3 regions of the Streptomyces sp. NPDC015345 genome follow, and region 1 is predicted to be linked to each of the others. Evidence: riboswitches for the same ligand, from Rfam matches in the RefSeq annotation. Region 1 holds a riboswitch; each other region holds the start of a gene.
What was found. A riboswitch is a leader RNA that binds a small molecule or an ion and turns the genes downstream of it on or off. The one in region 1 is predicted to bind cyclic di-AMP.
Positions count from the first base shown of each region.

Region 1 (4,382 bases):
GCCCGTGCGCGAACGCGACGAGGACAGCGACGAGGCGATGCCCGCGGCGGGACCCGACGACGCGAGGGCGCCGACAGAGCCCTTCCGCTTCCAGTCCAGATACGTATCCGGAATCTCTTCGAGGAAGCGCGACGGCGGGTTGTACGAGGGCTGGCCCCAGGCGCTGCGCATCGAGGACCGCGTCAGATAGAGCCGCTCGCGCGCGCGCGTGATGCCCACGTAGGCGAGGCGGCGCTCCTCCTCCAGCTCCTTGACCTGCCCGAGAGAGCGCATGTGCGGGAAGACGCCGTCCTCCATGCCGGTCAGGAAGACCACGGGGAATTCGAGGCCCTTGGCGGTGTGGAGCGTCATGAGGGTGATGACTCCGGAGCCGTCGTCCTCCTCATCCGGAATCTGGTCGGAGTCGGCGACGAGCGCGACGCGCTCCAGGAAGTCGGAGAGCGTGCCGGCCGGGGCGGCGGCCCCTTCGTCACCTTCCGCTGGGCCTTCCGCCTGGCCGTCTTCCTGGGCACCGGCCGCTTGGGCGTTCTCCTGCTCGAACTCCAGGGCGACGGCGGCGAGTTCCTGGAGGTTCTCGATACGGGTCTCGTCCTGTGGGTCGGTCGAGGCCTGCAACTCGGCGAGGTAGCCGGTCCGTTCGAGTACGGCCTCCAGGACGACGGCCGGGCCCGCGCCGGACTCGACGACGGTCCGCAGCTCCTCCATGAGCGTGTTGAACCGCTTGACGGCGTTGGTCGAGCGGGCCGCCATTCCGTACGCCTCGTCGACGCGGCGCAGCGCCTGCGGGAAGGAGATCTTCTCGCGCTGCGAGAGCGCGTCGATCATGGCTTCCGCGCGGTCGCCGATGCCCCTCTTGGGGACGTTCAGGATACGGCGCAGCGGGACCGCGTCCTCGGGGTTGGCGAGAACGCGCAGGTAGGCCAGCACATCGCGGACCTCCTTGCGCTCGTAGAAGCGGACGCCGCCGACGACCTTGTAGGGCAGGCCGACGCGGATGAAGATCTCTTCGAAGACACGCGACTGGGCGTTCGTGCGGTAGAAGATCGCGACGTCGCCGGCCTTCGCGTCGCCCGCGTCCGTGAGCCGGTCGATCTCGTCGGCGACGAATTGCGCCTCGTCGTGCTCGGTGTCTGCCACGTAGCCGGTGATGCGGGCGCCCGCGCCCTGGTTGGTCCACAGGTTCTTCGGGCGGCGGCTCTCGTTCCGCTCGATGACCGCGTTCGCGGCGCTCAGGATCGTCTGCGTGGAGCGGTAGTTCTGCTCCAGGAGGATCGTGGTCGCGTCGGTGTAGTCCTCCTCGAACTGGAGGATGTTGCGGATCGTGGCGCCGCGGAAGGCGTAGATCGACTGGTCCGCGTCACCCACCACGCACAGCTCCGCCGGGTCGTCACCTTCGCCACCGGAGGGGCCGACCAGCTCGCGCACCAGGGCGTACTGCGCGTGGTTGGTGTCCTGGTACTCGTCGACCATGACGTGCCGGAAGCGGCGGCGGTAGTGCTCGGCGACGTCCGGGAAGGCGCGCAGGAGGTGGACCGTCGTCATGATCAGGTCGTCGAAGTCCAGCGCGTTCGCCTCACGCAGGCGTGACTGGTACATGGCGTAGGCCTGGGCGAGGGTCTTCTCGAAGCCGTCAGCGGCCTGTCCGGCGAAGTCCTCCTCGTCGATCAGCTCGTTCTTCAGGTTCGAGATCTTGGCGCTGAAGGACTTCGGCGGGAACTTCTTCGGGTCGAGGTCCAGGTCGCGGCAGACCAGGGCCATCAGACGCTTGGAGTCCGCGGCGTCGTAGATCGAGAAGGAGGACGTGAAGCCGAGCTTCTTGTACTCGCGGCGCAGGATGCGGACGCAGGCGCTGTGGAAGGTCGAGACCCACATCGCGTTGGCCCGGGGGCCGACGAGCTGCTCGACGCGCTCCTTCATCTCGCCCGCGGCCTTGTTCGTGAAGGTGATCGCGAGGATCTGCCCCGGGTGCACGCCGCGCTCCGCCAGGAGATACGCGATGCGGTGGGTCAGCACGCGGGTCTTGCCCGAACCGGCGCCGGCCACGATGAGCAGCGGGGAGCCGGCGTGCACGACCGCCGCACGCTGGTTCTCGTTCAGCCCCTCCAGGAGCGCCGCCGGGTCGATGACCGGGCGCGGGGCCCCGTCGCGGTAGTGCGTGTCCCGGGTCATGGGCACGTCGAACTTCCCGTCGAACAAGTCGTCCGGAACCGGTTCCGGAGCGCTGTCCTCGGGCGGCGGCGGGGGCTCTTCGTCCGTGGCCCGGGAAGGCCGCAGGTCCGCCAGGAAGCTGTCATCAAAGAGGCTGCTCATCGCCTCCCGAGTCTAGGCGGCCCCACTGACAACCCGCCCCGGGTTCCGGCCACCTTCCTCCCGAAGCCCGTCCGGCTTGCGCCTGCCTACGCCTCACCTACGCCACGCCCACACCTGGTCACGCTCCGCGACAGCGCCGCCTGCCCGGCCCCGGTGCCCCGGAAAGTAACGGAAATGTATCGGGCATAACGAACATCAACCTTCACACGCGCCACACGAGTTGGCTAGCGTGCTCCGCGGGCCGCTCGTCCTCCCACCGGCGAATCCCGCCGGGAACGGGTTGCCTCCGCCGAGTCCGACCTGTTCGGAGCCGGGGACCCACCGAAAACCTGGGGTGAATCGGTCCCGTACGCAGTACGGGACCGTAGGGCAACCTTCCGGACCATCCGCCCGAACCCGACAGCTAACCCGGTAGGCGGTCTACGGAAGGAGTCGCCTCCCTTGGCGTCGCACCGCAAGCCGCGGACCCGGACAGCCGGAATACGCACCGCCCCCGCCGTCGGCATCACGACGGCCGCCTTCACCTCCGTGGCGCTCCTGTCACAGACGGCGCAGGCGGCCCCCTCCGCACCGGCGAAGCCCAGCCTCGAAGAGGTGCGGAAGAAGGTCGACGACCTGTACCACCAGGCGGGCGTGGCCACCCAGAAGTACAACTCGGCCAAGGAGAAGACCGAGAAGCAGCGCAAGAAGGCCGACCGGCTGCTCGACGACGTGGCCGAGCGCGCGGACAGGCTGAACGAGGCGCGCCAGGAGCTCGGCTCCATCGCCGCCGCCCAGTACCGCACCGGGGCCGTCTCCCACACCGCCACGATGATGCTCGCCAAGGATCCGCAGGGTTTCTTCGACCAGAACCACCTGGCGGACCGGCTGACCAAGCGGCAGAAGAAGGCCGTCGACGACTACCAGGCTCAGCAGGTGTCGGCGACGAAGCAGCGTACGAAGGCCGCGCGGAGCGTGGAGACGCTGAGCGACTCGCGGGACGATCTCAGGACGAGCAAGGAGACCGTCCAGAAGAAGCTGGGCGAGGCGCGTGAACTGCTCTCGGAGCTGACCGCCGAGGAGAAGGCCCGGCTCGCCGCGATCGAGCGGAAGAGGGAGCGCGAGGCCAAGCGCAAGGCCGAGGAGCTGGCCCGCAAGGAGGCCGCCGAGGCGGAGCGCAAGCGCAAGGCGGAGGAGGCGGCCCGGAAGGAGCGGGAGGAGCAGGGGCAGGGAGAGGGCCAGGACTCCGGATCGGGTTCCGGCGCCGGCTCGGGTTCAGGCTCGGGCTCTGGCGAGGGCTCGGGCTCCGGTGGCGGCTCGGGCTCCGGAAGCACCGACGGGAGTTACGCCACCAAGGCCGCGAAGGTCATCGACTTCGCGGAGGCACAGATCGGCAAGCCGTACGTCTGGGGCGCGACCGGGCCCGACTCCTACGACTGCTCCGGGCTCACCCAGGACGCCTGGAAGGCGGCGGGGATCACCCTGCCCCGCACCACTTGGGACCAGGTGAAGGCCGGCACGACCGTGAAGACCGCCGACGCCGAGCCGGGCGACCTGGTCTTCTTCTACGACGACATCAGCCACGTGGGGATCTACATCGGCGGCGGCAAGATGATCCACGCCCCGAAGCCGGGCGCCAAGGTCCGCGTCGAATCGATCTACTACATGCCGATCCACAGCGTGGTGCGCCCGGCATAGCCGCGGAAAGTCACCCTCTACGCGCGCGTGGCCCGCACTCCCGAAGGAGCGCGGGCCACGCGCGCGTAGAGGGCCGGTTGCGGGGATCAGGTCCACAGCACGGCGATGAAGATGTTCGCCGTGGTCAGCAGCCCCACCGCGCCGAACACACCCTTGTCGATCTTCTCCTCGTCCCGCTTCACATAGACCAGCGCGAGGATCACGATCAGCACGGCCATCTTGATGCCGATCTTGATGTTGTTGACCGCGTTGCCGTCCGCCTGGTTGAGACCCACGAGGGCGACGCCGGTGACGAGCATGATCAGCGCGCCGTGCAGCATCGCGGGACCGAAGCGGGCGGTGCCCTGGCCCATCTGCTTCATCTGGGTCAGGAAGCCGCCCAGGAGCGAGGCGAT
Region 1 covers NZ_JBIBTX010000003.1:783,427-787,808, forward strand. Annotated here, with positions in the region: gene pcrA (DNA helicase PcrA) at 1-2,310, opposite strand, end outside; cyclic di-AMP (ydaO/yuaA leader) riboswitch at 2,588-2,744, shown strand; gene ACF062_RS15915 (NlpC/P60 family protein) at 2,752-3,987, shown strand; gene ACF062_RS15920 (hypothetical protein) at 4,074-4,382, opposite strand, start outside.

Region 2 (4,382 bases), on a different contig from region 1:
CCATGCGGGCCCCGGTCAGATACGCATCGCCGTGCGGGCGGCGGGCGTGAACCCCGTCGACTGGAGGATCCGTGAAGGCCAGATCCTGGGGGCCCACCCGACCGAGTTGCCCGCGGGAGTCGGCCTGGACGCCGCCGGGGTGGTGGACGAGGTCGGCGAGGGCGTCGAAGGAGTCGAGGCCGGCGACCACGTCTTCGGGGAAGGCTCGGACACCTATGCCGAGTTCGCCGTGCTGTCGGCCTGGGCCCGTATGCCCGAGGGGCTGACATTCGAGGAGGCGGCCGGTTACCCCTCCGTGGTGGAGACCGCGCTGCGCGTCATCCGCGAGGTCGGTGTGCGGTCCGGGCAGACGCTGCTGGTCAGCGGCGCGTCCGGGGGAGTCGGGTCGGCGGTCCTCCAGATCGCCCGCGACCGGGGCATCGCCGTGATCGGCACGGCGGGGGCCGCGAACCAGGACTATCTGCGCGGCCTGGGTGCCCGCGCCACGACGTACGGCGAGGGCTGGGTGGAGCGGGTGCGGCGGCTCGGCCCTGTCGACGCGGCTCTGGACCTGGCCGGATCGGGCGTCATCCGCGAACTCGTCGAGCTGACCGGGGACCCGCGGAAGGTGCTCTCGATCGCCGATCTCGGCGCGCCGGAGTTCGGTGTCCGGTTCTCCGGCGTGGCCGGGAGCGTGCCGGAAGCGCTCGTCGAGGCCGCCGGCCTCATCTCGCGGGGCAAGCTCCACATCCCGGTCGAGAAGTCGTACCCGCTCGCCGATGCCGCGGCGGCACACGTCGACAGCCAGGCCGGTCACACCCGTGGGCGCCGGGTCCTGATCGTCTGAGTCCTGATCGCCGCGGGCCCGACCGGCTCGGCCAGTCGGCCTCACGTGACCGGACCGGTCGGCCTCAAGTGATCAAGAGCTGCGTATCTTCCGGCGTTACGGGATACCTGGTGCGCATGAAGTTGCTGACGGTTGTGAGTGAGGTCGATCGAGTGGTGACGCAGCAGGTGGCCCGGCGCGTCGCGCCAGGTGTGGGCAAGGTGCTCTCCGGGGTGGAGGAGGCGGCGGAGAGCACGAAGCTGTGGTGCGGGGCCGCCGTCGCGATGGCGTGCCTGGGCGGGTGGCGCGGCCGTACCGCGGCCGTGGCCGGTCTCGCCGCCATGACGGTGGCGCAGCTGGCGTCGAACGGCGTGTGCAAGCAGCTGGCCGACCGGCCCCGGCCGCCCAAGGAGTGGTTCCCGCACGACGAGGCCGACGACCGGCCCGACTCCTCCTCCTTCCCCTCCGGGCACACCGCGGCGGCGGTGGGATTCACCGCCGCCGTCCTTCCCGCCTGGCCGGCCGCCGGCCTCGTCTGCGCGGTACCGGCGGCGATGGTGTCGGTCGAGCGCGTGCAGAGCGGCGCCCACTACCCCAGCGACGTCGTCGCCGGCGCCGCCATCGGCCTGGCCGGCGCCTGGCTGGTCCGGCAGACTCCCCGCCTTGCCCTGCGCCACTGGACGTAGGAGACACGGGACGTCGGCACGAGCCGAGACGAAGGCCCCCGGCGCGGTGCGCCGGGGGCCTTCGCGGAAGGGGACGGGATGCAGGACGGGATCAAGCGTGTCGTCGGGCCCACAGAGGGGTGACGAAGGAGATGAGGACGGCTGCGACGCCGATCTGGAAGACGTGCCGGATCCAGTCGATGCCGCCGGTGTCGCGAACGCCGAAGGCGCTGGCGAGAGCGTTGCCGACCACGGCGCCCACGATGCCGAGGAGAACCGTCAGCCACAGGGGAATGGGCTGACGCCCCGGCAGAACGAGCTTGGCCAGCAGGCCGATGATGAGTCCCGCGATGATGGCCCAGAGGAACGACACGACAACTCCTTCGTTTACTTCTGTCTACGGTTCCGACTGTCTACGGTTCCGATCTTCGGTTCCGATCTTTCGGCTACCAACGTCCGCGTGCCCGGCAATCCGCGGCCCATTCCTCTCCCGTCCGCCCCGCCGCGCGGAACGGGCATGCCGTGAGCCCCGGCACACCACGTGTCCGGGGCTCACGGCATGTCAGAGAGGCGCGGTCTAGTACGGGCCGTTCACGTTGTCGATCGAGCCGTACCGGTCGGCCGCGTAGTTGCAGGCGGCGGTGATGTTGGCGACCGGGTCGTAGCTGTCCGTCGAGGTGCCGGGCACGTGGTACGCCTCGAAGGTGGGGGCGATCACCTGGAGGAGGCCCTTCGACGGGGTTCCGGCGACGGCGTTGGAGTCCCAGTTGTTGATGGCCCACGGGTTGCCGGAGGACTCGCGCATGACGTTGCGGTGGATTCCCTCGTACGTGCCGGGAATGCCGTGCTGCGCCATGATGTCGAGCGACTCCCGGATCCAGCCGTCGAGGTTGTCGCTGTAGGACTTCTTCGCCGGGGCGGCGGCGGTCTTGACGGAAGCCGGGGAAGCGGTCGCCTTCTTCGCGGGCTCGGCGGCGTTCTTCTTGCCGAGGGTGAGCTTGAGACCGGGGTGGATCAGCTTCGGGTCGTCACCGAGGACGTTGCGATTGTCCTCGTAGAGCTTTTTCCAGCCGCCGCTCAAGGAATGCTCCCGGGCGATCTTGGAAAGGGAGTCACCCGCGACGACTACGTGGGTGTTCGGGGCGGCGGCGGGCTTGACGGCCGCAGGGGCCTGAGCCGCGTGGGCGGCGGTCGCGCCGAGCACCGGCAGGACGAGCACGGCTCCGCCCGTTCCCGCGGCGGCGATGCCCCGGGTGAGCGAGCGGGACTTGGGACGGCGGTGCTTTCCCTTTGCAGGCATGACGAATTTCCTCTCCGTCGCCTACGAGGTGAGCTGTCGGGTTCGGACGGGAGATGTCCGGTCGCACTGGGCATGCGACTTCACCCCGAGCCGTTCCGGAAACCGGATCGGCGGCTTACCTGGTTCCCCCGCTCCTGCCGTGCGTGAGTGAGTAAGTGGGTGGGTGTAACGGCTTCCGGACAGCGGCAGGATTCGGCGTTCCATCCGGTTCGACGGTGACATTAAGCGAGAAAGGCCGGAGGTAACAAGGCGCGAATTCGCGGCGGCAATGCGAGAGGTCGGTTCGTGGAGATCAAATTCCCTTGGCCCTCTTTGATCCAAAACTCAACTCTCTGTCCGCAGAACGGGAATGCGCTCCGAGATCTTCGGCGCGTGCGGGAGTCGGCGTGACCCATTTCACGGAGAGGTGTGGATTAAATGCCGCTCGCCGCGTCAAATCGGGCATATTGCAACGCTCGATGATGCCGGTAGGCGGAGGTCGTGTGGAGGTGGATGTGGACGCGGATATGGAAAGAGCGGCCATTGCCGGAAAAGGGGTGGGCGGCTCGGCGGATCTGGGAGTTGACGATTCATCGGCCGCGTTTTCAGGCGGCCCGTTCGGCGGCCCGTTCCTTGATTCCGGCGAGCGCGGTGTCGAGCATCCGGTCGAACTCCGTTAGTGGCGGTACGCGTCGCGTCATCGTCCGGGGGCGACCGCCACCTCGGCGAGCACCGCCTCGGGCAGTCCCAACTCCGCGCCGTAGGTGGCGTGTTGGTGGTCCACGCGATCGAACAAGGAGGGCGTATGGGCGAGGTCACCGCACCGGAGCGGCCGCCGGGGCCGAACCGGCACGCCTCCCCGGGCACCGGCGTTCGCGTACTCCCGCCGCTCTACCGCATCAACTGCCGTACGGCGCAGGAAAAGTGACCGTCCACGCGGCGACGTCACGGCCCTTCGGTCTGGTGCGTGGTCCGCTCGCGCGGGCCGTCGTCAGGGGGCACAGGGCGACGACACGGAACTGTCGGTGGTCTGCCCCGCAGGCCGCTCACGGCCGCTCACGGCCACGCCGTCGGCCGGTCGGCAGGGGCACGGGCTCCGCCCCGGGGACGACGGTGTTCGTGAGCGTGCCGATGCCCTCCGCCGTGAGGGTGACGGTGTCGCCGGGCTTCAGTGGCGCAGGGGTCTGCTCGCCGCGCCGGCCCCACAGCTCGGCGAGACAGCCTCCGTTGCCGCAGGTGCCCGAGCCGAGGACGTCACCCGGGACGACGCGGGTGCCGCGCGAGGCGTAGGCGGCCATCTCCTCGAAGGTCCAGCTCATGTTGGACAGCAGGTCCTCGCCGGCCTTCTCGCCGTTGACCTCGGCGGTCAGGGCAAGGCGTAGGAACCCCTCGGCGTCCCGGTACGGCTCCAGCTCGTCGGCGGTGACCAGGTACGGGCCGAGGGTGGTGGCGGTGTCCTTGCCCTTGCAGGGGCCGAGGCCGACCTTCATCTCCGCGCCCTGAAGGTCCCGCGCCGACCAGTCGTTGAAGACCGTGTAGCCGACGATGTGGTCGCGGGCCTGCTCGGGCGTGAGGTCCCGGCCCTCTCGCCCGATCACCGCGCCCACCTCCAGCTCGAAGTCCAGCACGGCCG
Region 2 covers NZ_JBIBTX010000002.1:794,275-798,656, forward strand. Annotated here, with positions in the region: gene ACF062_RS09810 (NADP-dependent oxidoreductase) at 1-826, shown strand, start outside; gene ACF062_RS09815 (phosphatase PAP2 family protein) at 943-1,491, shown strand; gene ACF062_RS09820 (GlsB/YeaQ/YmgE family stress response membrane protein) at 1,583-1,843, opposite strand; gene ACF062_RS09825 (transglycosylase SLT domain-containing protein) at 2,048-2,770, opposite strand; cyclic di-AMP (ydaO/yuaA leader) riboswitch at 2,774-2,938, opposite strand; gene ACF062_RS09830 (hypothetical protein) at 3,157-3,429, shown strand; gene ACF062_RS09835 (hypothetical protein) at 3,555-3,677, shown strand; gene ACF062_RS09840 (fumarylacetoacetate hydrolase family protein) at 3,796-4,382, opposite strand, start outside.
Region 2: linked by a shared signal. The riboswitch ahead of ACF062_RS09825 (transglycosylase SLT domain-containing protein) and the one ahead of ACF062_RS15915 (NlpC/P60 family protein) in region 1 are both predicted to bind cyclic di-AMP.

Region 3 (4,382 bases), on a different contig from region 1:
GCATCGCCGCCTTCTCGGCGGAGCGCATGCGCCTGCGCCGCGCGCTGCTGCCGCTCGGCGGACTGCTGCTCGCGATGGGCATGCACGCGCTGTGGAACGGCTCCGCGGTCTTCGGCCAGTACGGGTTCTTCGCCGTGTACGCGCTCTTCATGCTGCCGTCGTTCGGGCTGCTGACGTGGCTGGCGATCTGGACCCGGCAGCGCGAGCTGCGCATGATCCGCGCCGAACTGCCCGTGTACGCGGCGGCGGGCTGGCTCACCCCGCCCGAGCCGTACGCGCTCGGCTCGATGCGGGCCCGCGCGCTGGCCCGCGACTACGCCTCATACGCCTGGGGGAAGGCCGCGGGCCGGGCGGTCATGGAGTACGAGACGTACGCGACGTCACTGGCGTTCCTGCGCCACCGGGGCCGCCGCGGCCGGGCGGGCGCCGACTTCGTCGTACGCGAGCGGGAGTTGCTCGAGAAGCTCTGGGAGCGCCGCGAACCGGCCCGGCCCGCCCTGGCCTACGCGGCCCGCGCCACCGCCCCGGTCATGCTCCCGATGCCGTACGCGCCGTACGGCCACCCCCACGCCGCGTACCCGCACGCCCCGTGCGCCCCCTACGCCCCTGCCGCGTACGCCCCCGCTCCGTACGGGCAGCCGCAGCCCCGTCCGGCATACGGCCACCCGGCCCACAACCCCTACCGCACCTAGGCGGAGGCCGCCGTCAGCGCCGACAGCTCGGCGTCCGTCAGGGAGAGGTCCGCCACCGCGAGCAGCGCGGGCAGCTGCTCGACCGTGCGCGCGGAGGCGAGCGGCGCCGCCACGGTGGGCTGCGCCGCGAGCCAGGCGAGGGCCACGGTCGCGACCTCGGCGTCATGCGCCTCGGCGATCCCGTCGAGCGCGGCGAGGACCCGGTCGCCCCGCTCGCTGCCCACGTACTCCTCGACCCGGCCGCTGCGCGCGCTCTCGACGCGTGTGCCGGGGCGGTACTTGCCGGTGAGGAAGCCCGACGCGAGGGCGAAGTAGGGGACGGCGGCGAGGCCGGAGCGCGAGGCGAGCTCCTGGAGCCGGCCCTCGTAGGTGTCGCGGGAGACGAGGTTGTAGTGCGGCTGGAGCGCGACATAGCGCGCGAGGCCCTCGCGGTCGGAGAAGTCGAGGGATTCCTGGAGCCGCTCGGGGGAGATGTTGGAGGCGGCGATGGCGCGCACCTTGCCGGCCGTGACCAGCTCGTCCAGTGCCCCGATGATCTCCTCGACGGGGACCGAGGTGTCGTCGAAGTGGGTGTAGTACAGGTCGATGTAGTCGGTGCCGAGGCGGCGCAGCGAGGCGTCGGCGGCCCTCTTGATGGTGTCCGGGGCCAGCCCCTTGTACTCGGGGTGGGCGCCGGCCTTCGTGGCCAGGAGGATGTCGGAGCGGTTGCCGCGCTCGGCCAGCCACTCGCCGATGAGGGTCTCGGACTCGCCGCCCTCGTTCCCCTCCACCCAGCTCGAATAGGTGTCGGCGGTGTCGATGAAGTTGCCTCCCGCGGCGGTGTAGGCGTCGAGGACGGCGAAGGACGCCGTCCGGTCGGCGGTCCAGCCGAAGACGTTGCCGCCGAGGGCGAGCGGGAAGACCTCGAGGTCGGATGAGCCAAGCGTGCGAAGAGAAGTCATGCGTTCCTCAACGGAGCCGCCGGAAACAGAATTCCGGCGGCTCCCCCAAATGAACGTCAAGTCGTCCGCTTCGGGTCAGGGGTTGAGGCCCTTACTCTGGAGCCAGGCGAGGGGGTCGACGGTGGAGCCGCCCGCGGTGTGGACCTCCATGTGGAGGTGCGGTCCGGTGACGTTGCCGGTCGCGCCGACGCGCCCGATGACATCGCCGGTGCTGACCTTCTGTCCCGCGCTGACGTTCATCGAGGACTGGTGGCAGTACCAGACCTCGGTGCCGTCGCTCAGCTCCAGGACGGTGCGGTAGCCGTACGCGCCCGCCCAGCCGGCTTCCTTGACGGTGCCGGTGTGGACGGCCTTGAGCGGGGTACCCGTCGGTGCGGCGAAGTCGAGGCCGGTGTGGTGCCCGGAGGACCACATGGAGCCGGCGACACCGAAGTGCGACGTGATGGTGTACGAGGAGGTGGGCAGCGCGTAGCTCTTGGCGAGCTTGGCCCGGCGCTCGGCCAGGGCCTTGGCCTCGCGGGCCTCCTGCTCCTTCTTCTTCTTGGCGGCGGCCTTGGCGTCGGCCTTCCGCTCGGCCAGCCTCTGCTGGGCGGCGGCCTCCTCGGCGGCCTTCTTGACGGCGGCCTCCTCGGCCGCGGTCCGCACCGCGTCGTCCGCCTGGTCCTGCTGGTTCTCGGCCTGCTGCATGATGCGGGCGCGCAGTGCCTCGCCCGCGTCCGTGGCGCCCTGCTCGGCGTCGGTGGAGCTGACACCGGCGGCGCTGAGCGGAGCCGCGGCCGTGACGGCTTCGGAGCCCGCGGGGGCGGCGGAGTCGTCGGAGAGGAGGGAGCCCACGCCGGGCAGGGACTCGGCCTCGGGGAGCGAGTCGGCGACGGCGCCGAGGTCGGGCATCGAGATGGAGACGGGCGCCTTGCCGTCCTGCGCGGTGGCTATGCCGCCCGCGCCGACGGCGGCGATGACGCCGACGCCCAGCACGGTGGAGCTGCGGGCGAGCCCGCCGCCGCCCTTCTTGTGCACACGGTGCCTGCCGCGGACGGGACGGACGGACTCCTCGGTGGGATTCCATTCCTCCCAGGTCTCCTGGTCGTAACCACCGAAGTCGTCGTCATTCGGTACGTACGCGGCTTGGGGGGCAGGCCGGTTGGACGCCACTGGGGCGCACTCCTTTCCTTCCTTCTCGCCTACCGGGTTAGCTGACGGGTTCGGAGCAGGAAGGTCTCCTACGGACAACCGGCACGGATGCACAGCTGCCCGATTCACCCCAAGTTGGTGGTTCCCCGGCTCCCTTGCGGGATTAGGCGTGTGCGCACGGAGCCGCCTCTAGTGACGGCTGGGACGACCGCGCTGCGTTATCGAACGTTAATAGACAGCGGTGCCGTATTCCAAGCTGTTCCGATTGATCATTAACGCTCGCGGGCAGGACTTAACGGGACACGAGGGTTCGCACCGGGGCAAGTTGACCCTGTGTCACCCGAGAAAGTCACACACCGGAACTTCACATTCCCTTGACAGAACGTCAGTTGTGATGCGGAGGGCTGCACTTCAGTCACGGCCAGTGACATGGCTCTCCGCCGCGGCCTTGCCGTCCCCGGTGGCCGGCCGCCGCACCGCGAGCAGCGCCATGTCGTCCGTCGCCGCGCCCCCGGTGTGCCGCCGCACCTCCTGCGTGAGCGTGGCGAGCAGCGTGTGCGGGCCCTCCCGGCCGGGGAAGATCCGCCCGCCGAGCCGGGTCGCGGGGTCGTAGAAGGCCCCGGTCGCGTCGCGCGCCTCCGAGAGACCGTCCGTGTAGAAGAGCAGCATCGCCCCGGGCGGGAACTCCGACTCGTCCGCCCGGTCCGGCCACGCCCCTAGCTCCCCCATGCCGAGCGGCAGCGCGGGCTCGCTCGGGGAGAGCACGCACAGCCGGCCGTCGCCCCGCAGCAGCAGCGGCTCCGGATGCCCCCGGTTCACCAGCCGTACGCAGCCGTCGCCGACCCGGATCTCCGCGAGGACGGCGGTGGTGAACCCCTCGAAGGCGTCGAGCCCGTCGCGCCGGGTGCCCTCCCGCGCGAGGGCCCGCTCCAGGCGCTGCGCCACGGCCTCCAGGGTGGTCTCCTGCTCGGCGGCCTCACGGAAGGCGCCGATGACGACGGCGACGGCGGCCACCGCGCCCATGCCCTTGCCACGGACGTCGCCGACGATGAGCCGTACGCCGTGCGGGGTGTCCTGTACGGCGTACAGATCACCGCCGATGAACGCGTCGGCCTGCGCGGCCTCGTACCGCGCCGCGAGGTCGAGCCCGCCGATGCGGGGGTCGGGCTGTGGCAGCACGGCGCGCTGGGTGGCCTCGGCGATGGAGCGGGCGATGGCGAGCCGGTCGTTGCCACGGCGCACGACGCGGTTGATGAAGATCGCGAGGGCCGCGACGGTCGTCACGGTGAGCAGTTCGGTGACGGCCTCGACATGGCCGCCGACGGAGCTGCCGTAGTGCAGCACGGTGACCGCGACCGAGGCCGCGACGCCCGTCAGGACGGTGCCGAGCAGCGAGTAGAAGGGGGCGGCGATCAGCGGGGCCGCCGTGAAGAGCGGTGCGGCGGTGAACTCGGGCGGGGTCAGGGCGTCGTACACGACTCCGACGACGAGGAGCAGGACGGGCAGTATCCGTACGAGGGTCCGCTCGTGCGCGGTGGCTCCGCTGCCGCCGGTACCTCCACGCTGCCCCACCGCTTGTCTCCCGCCGATCCCGCGCCCATCGCCGCGCTGCACCCAG
Region 3 covers NZ_JBIBTX010000005.1:701,519-705,900, reverse strand. Annotated here, with positions in the region: gene ACF062_RS24455 (PrsW family intramembrane metalloprotease) at 1-692, shown strand, start outside; gene ACF062_RS24450 (aldo/keto reductase) at 689-1,633, opposite strand; gene ACF062_RS24445 (M23 family metallopeptidase) at 1,709-2,785, opposite strand; cyclic di-AMP (ydaO/yuaA leader) riboswitch at 2,797-2,944, opposite strand; gene ACF062_RS24440 (PP2C family protein-serine/threonine phosphatase) at 3,176-4,336, opposite strand.
Region 3: linked by a shared signal. The riboswitch ahead of ACF062_RS24445 (M23 family metallopeptidase) and the one ahead of ACF062_RS15915 (NlpC/P60 family protein) in region 1 are both predicted to bind cyclic di-AMP.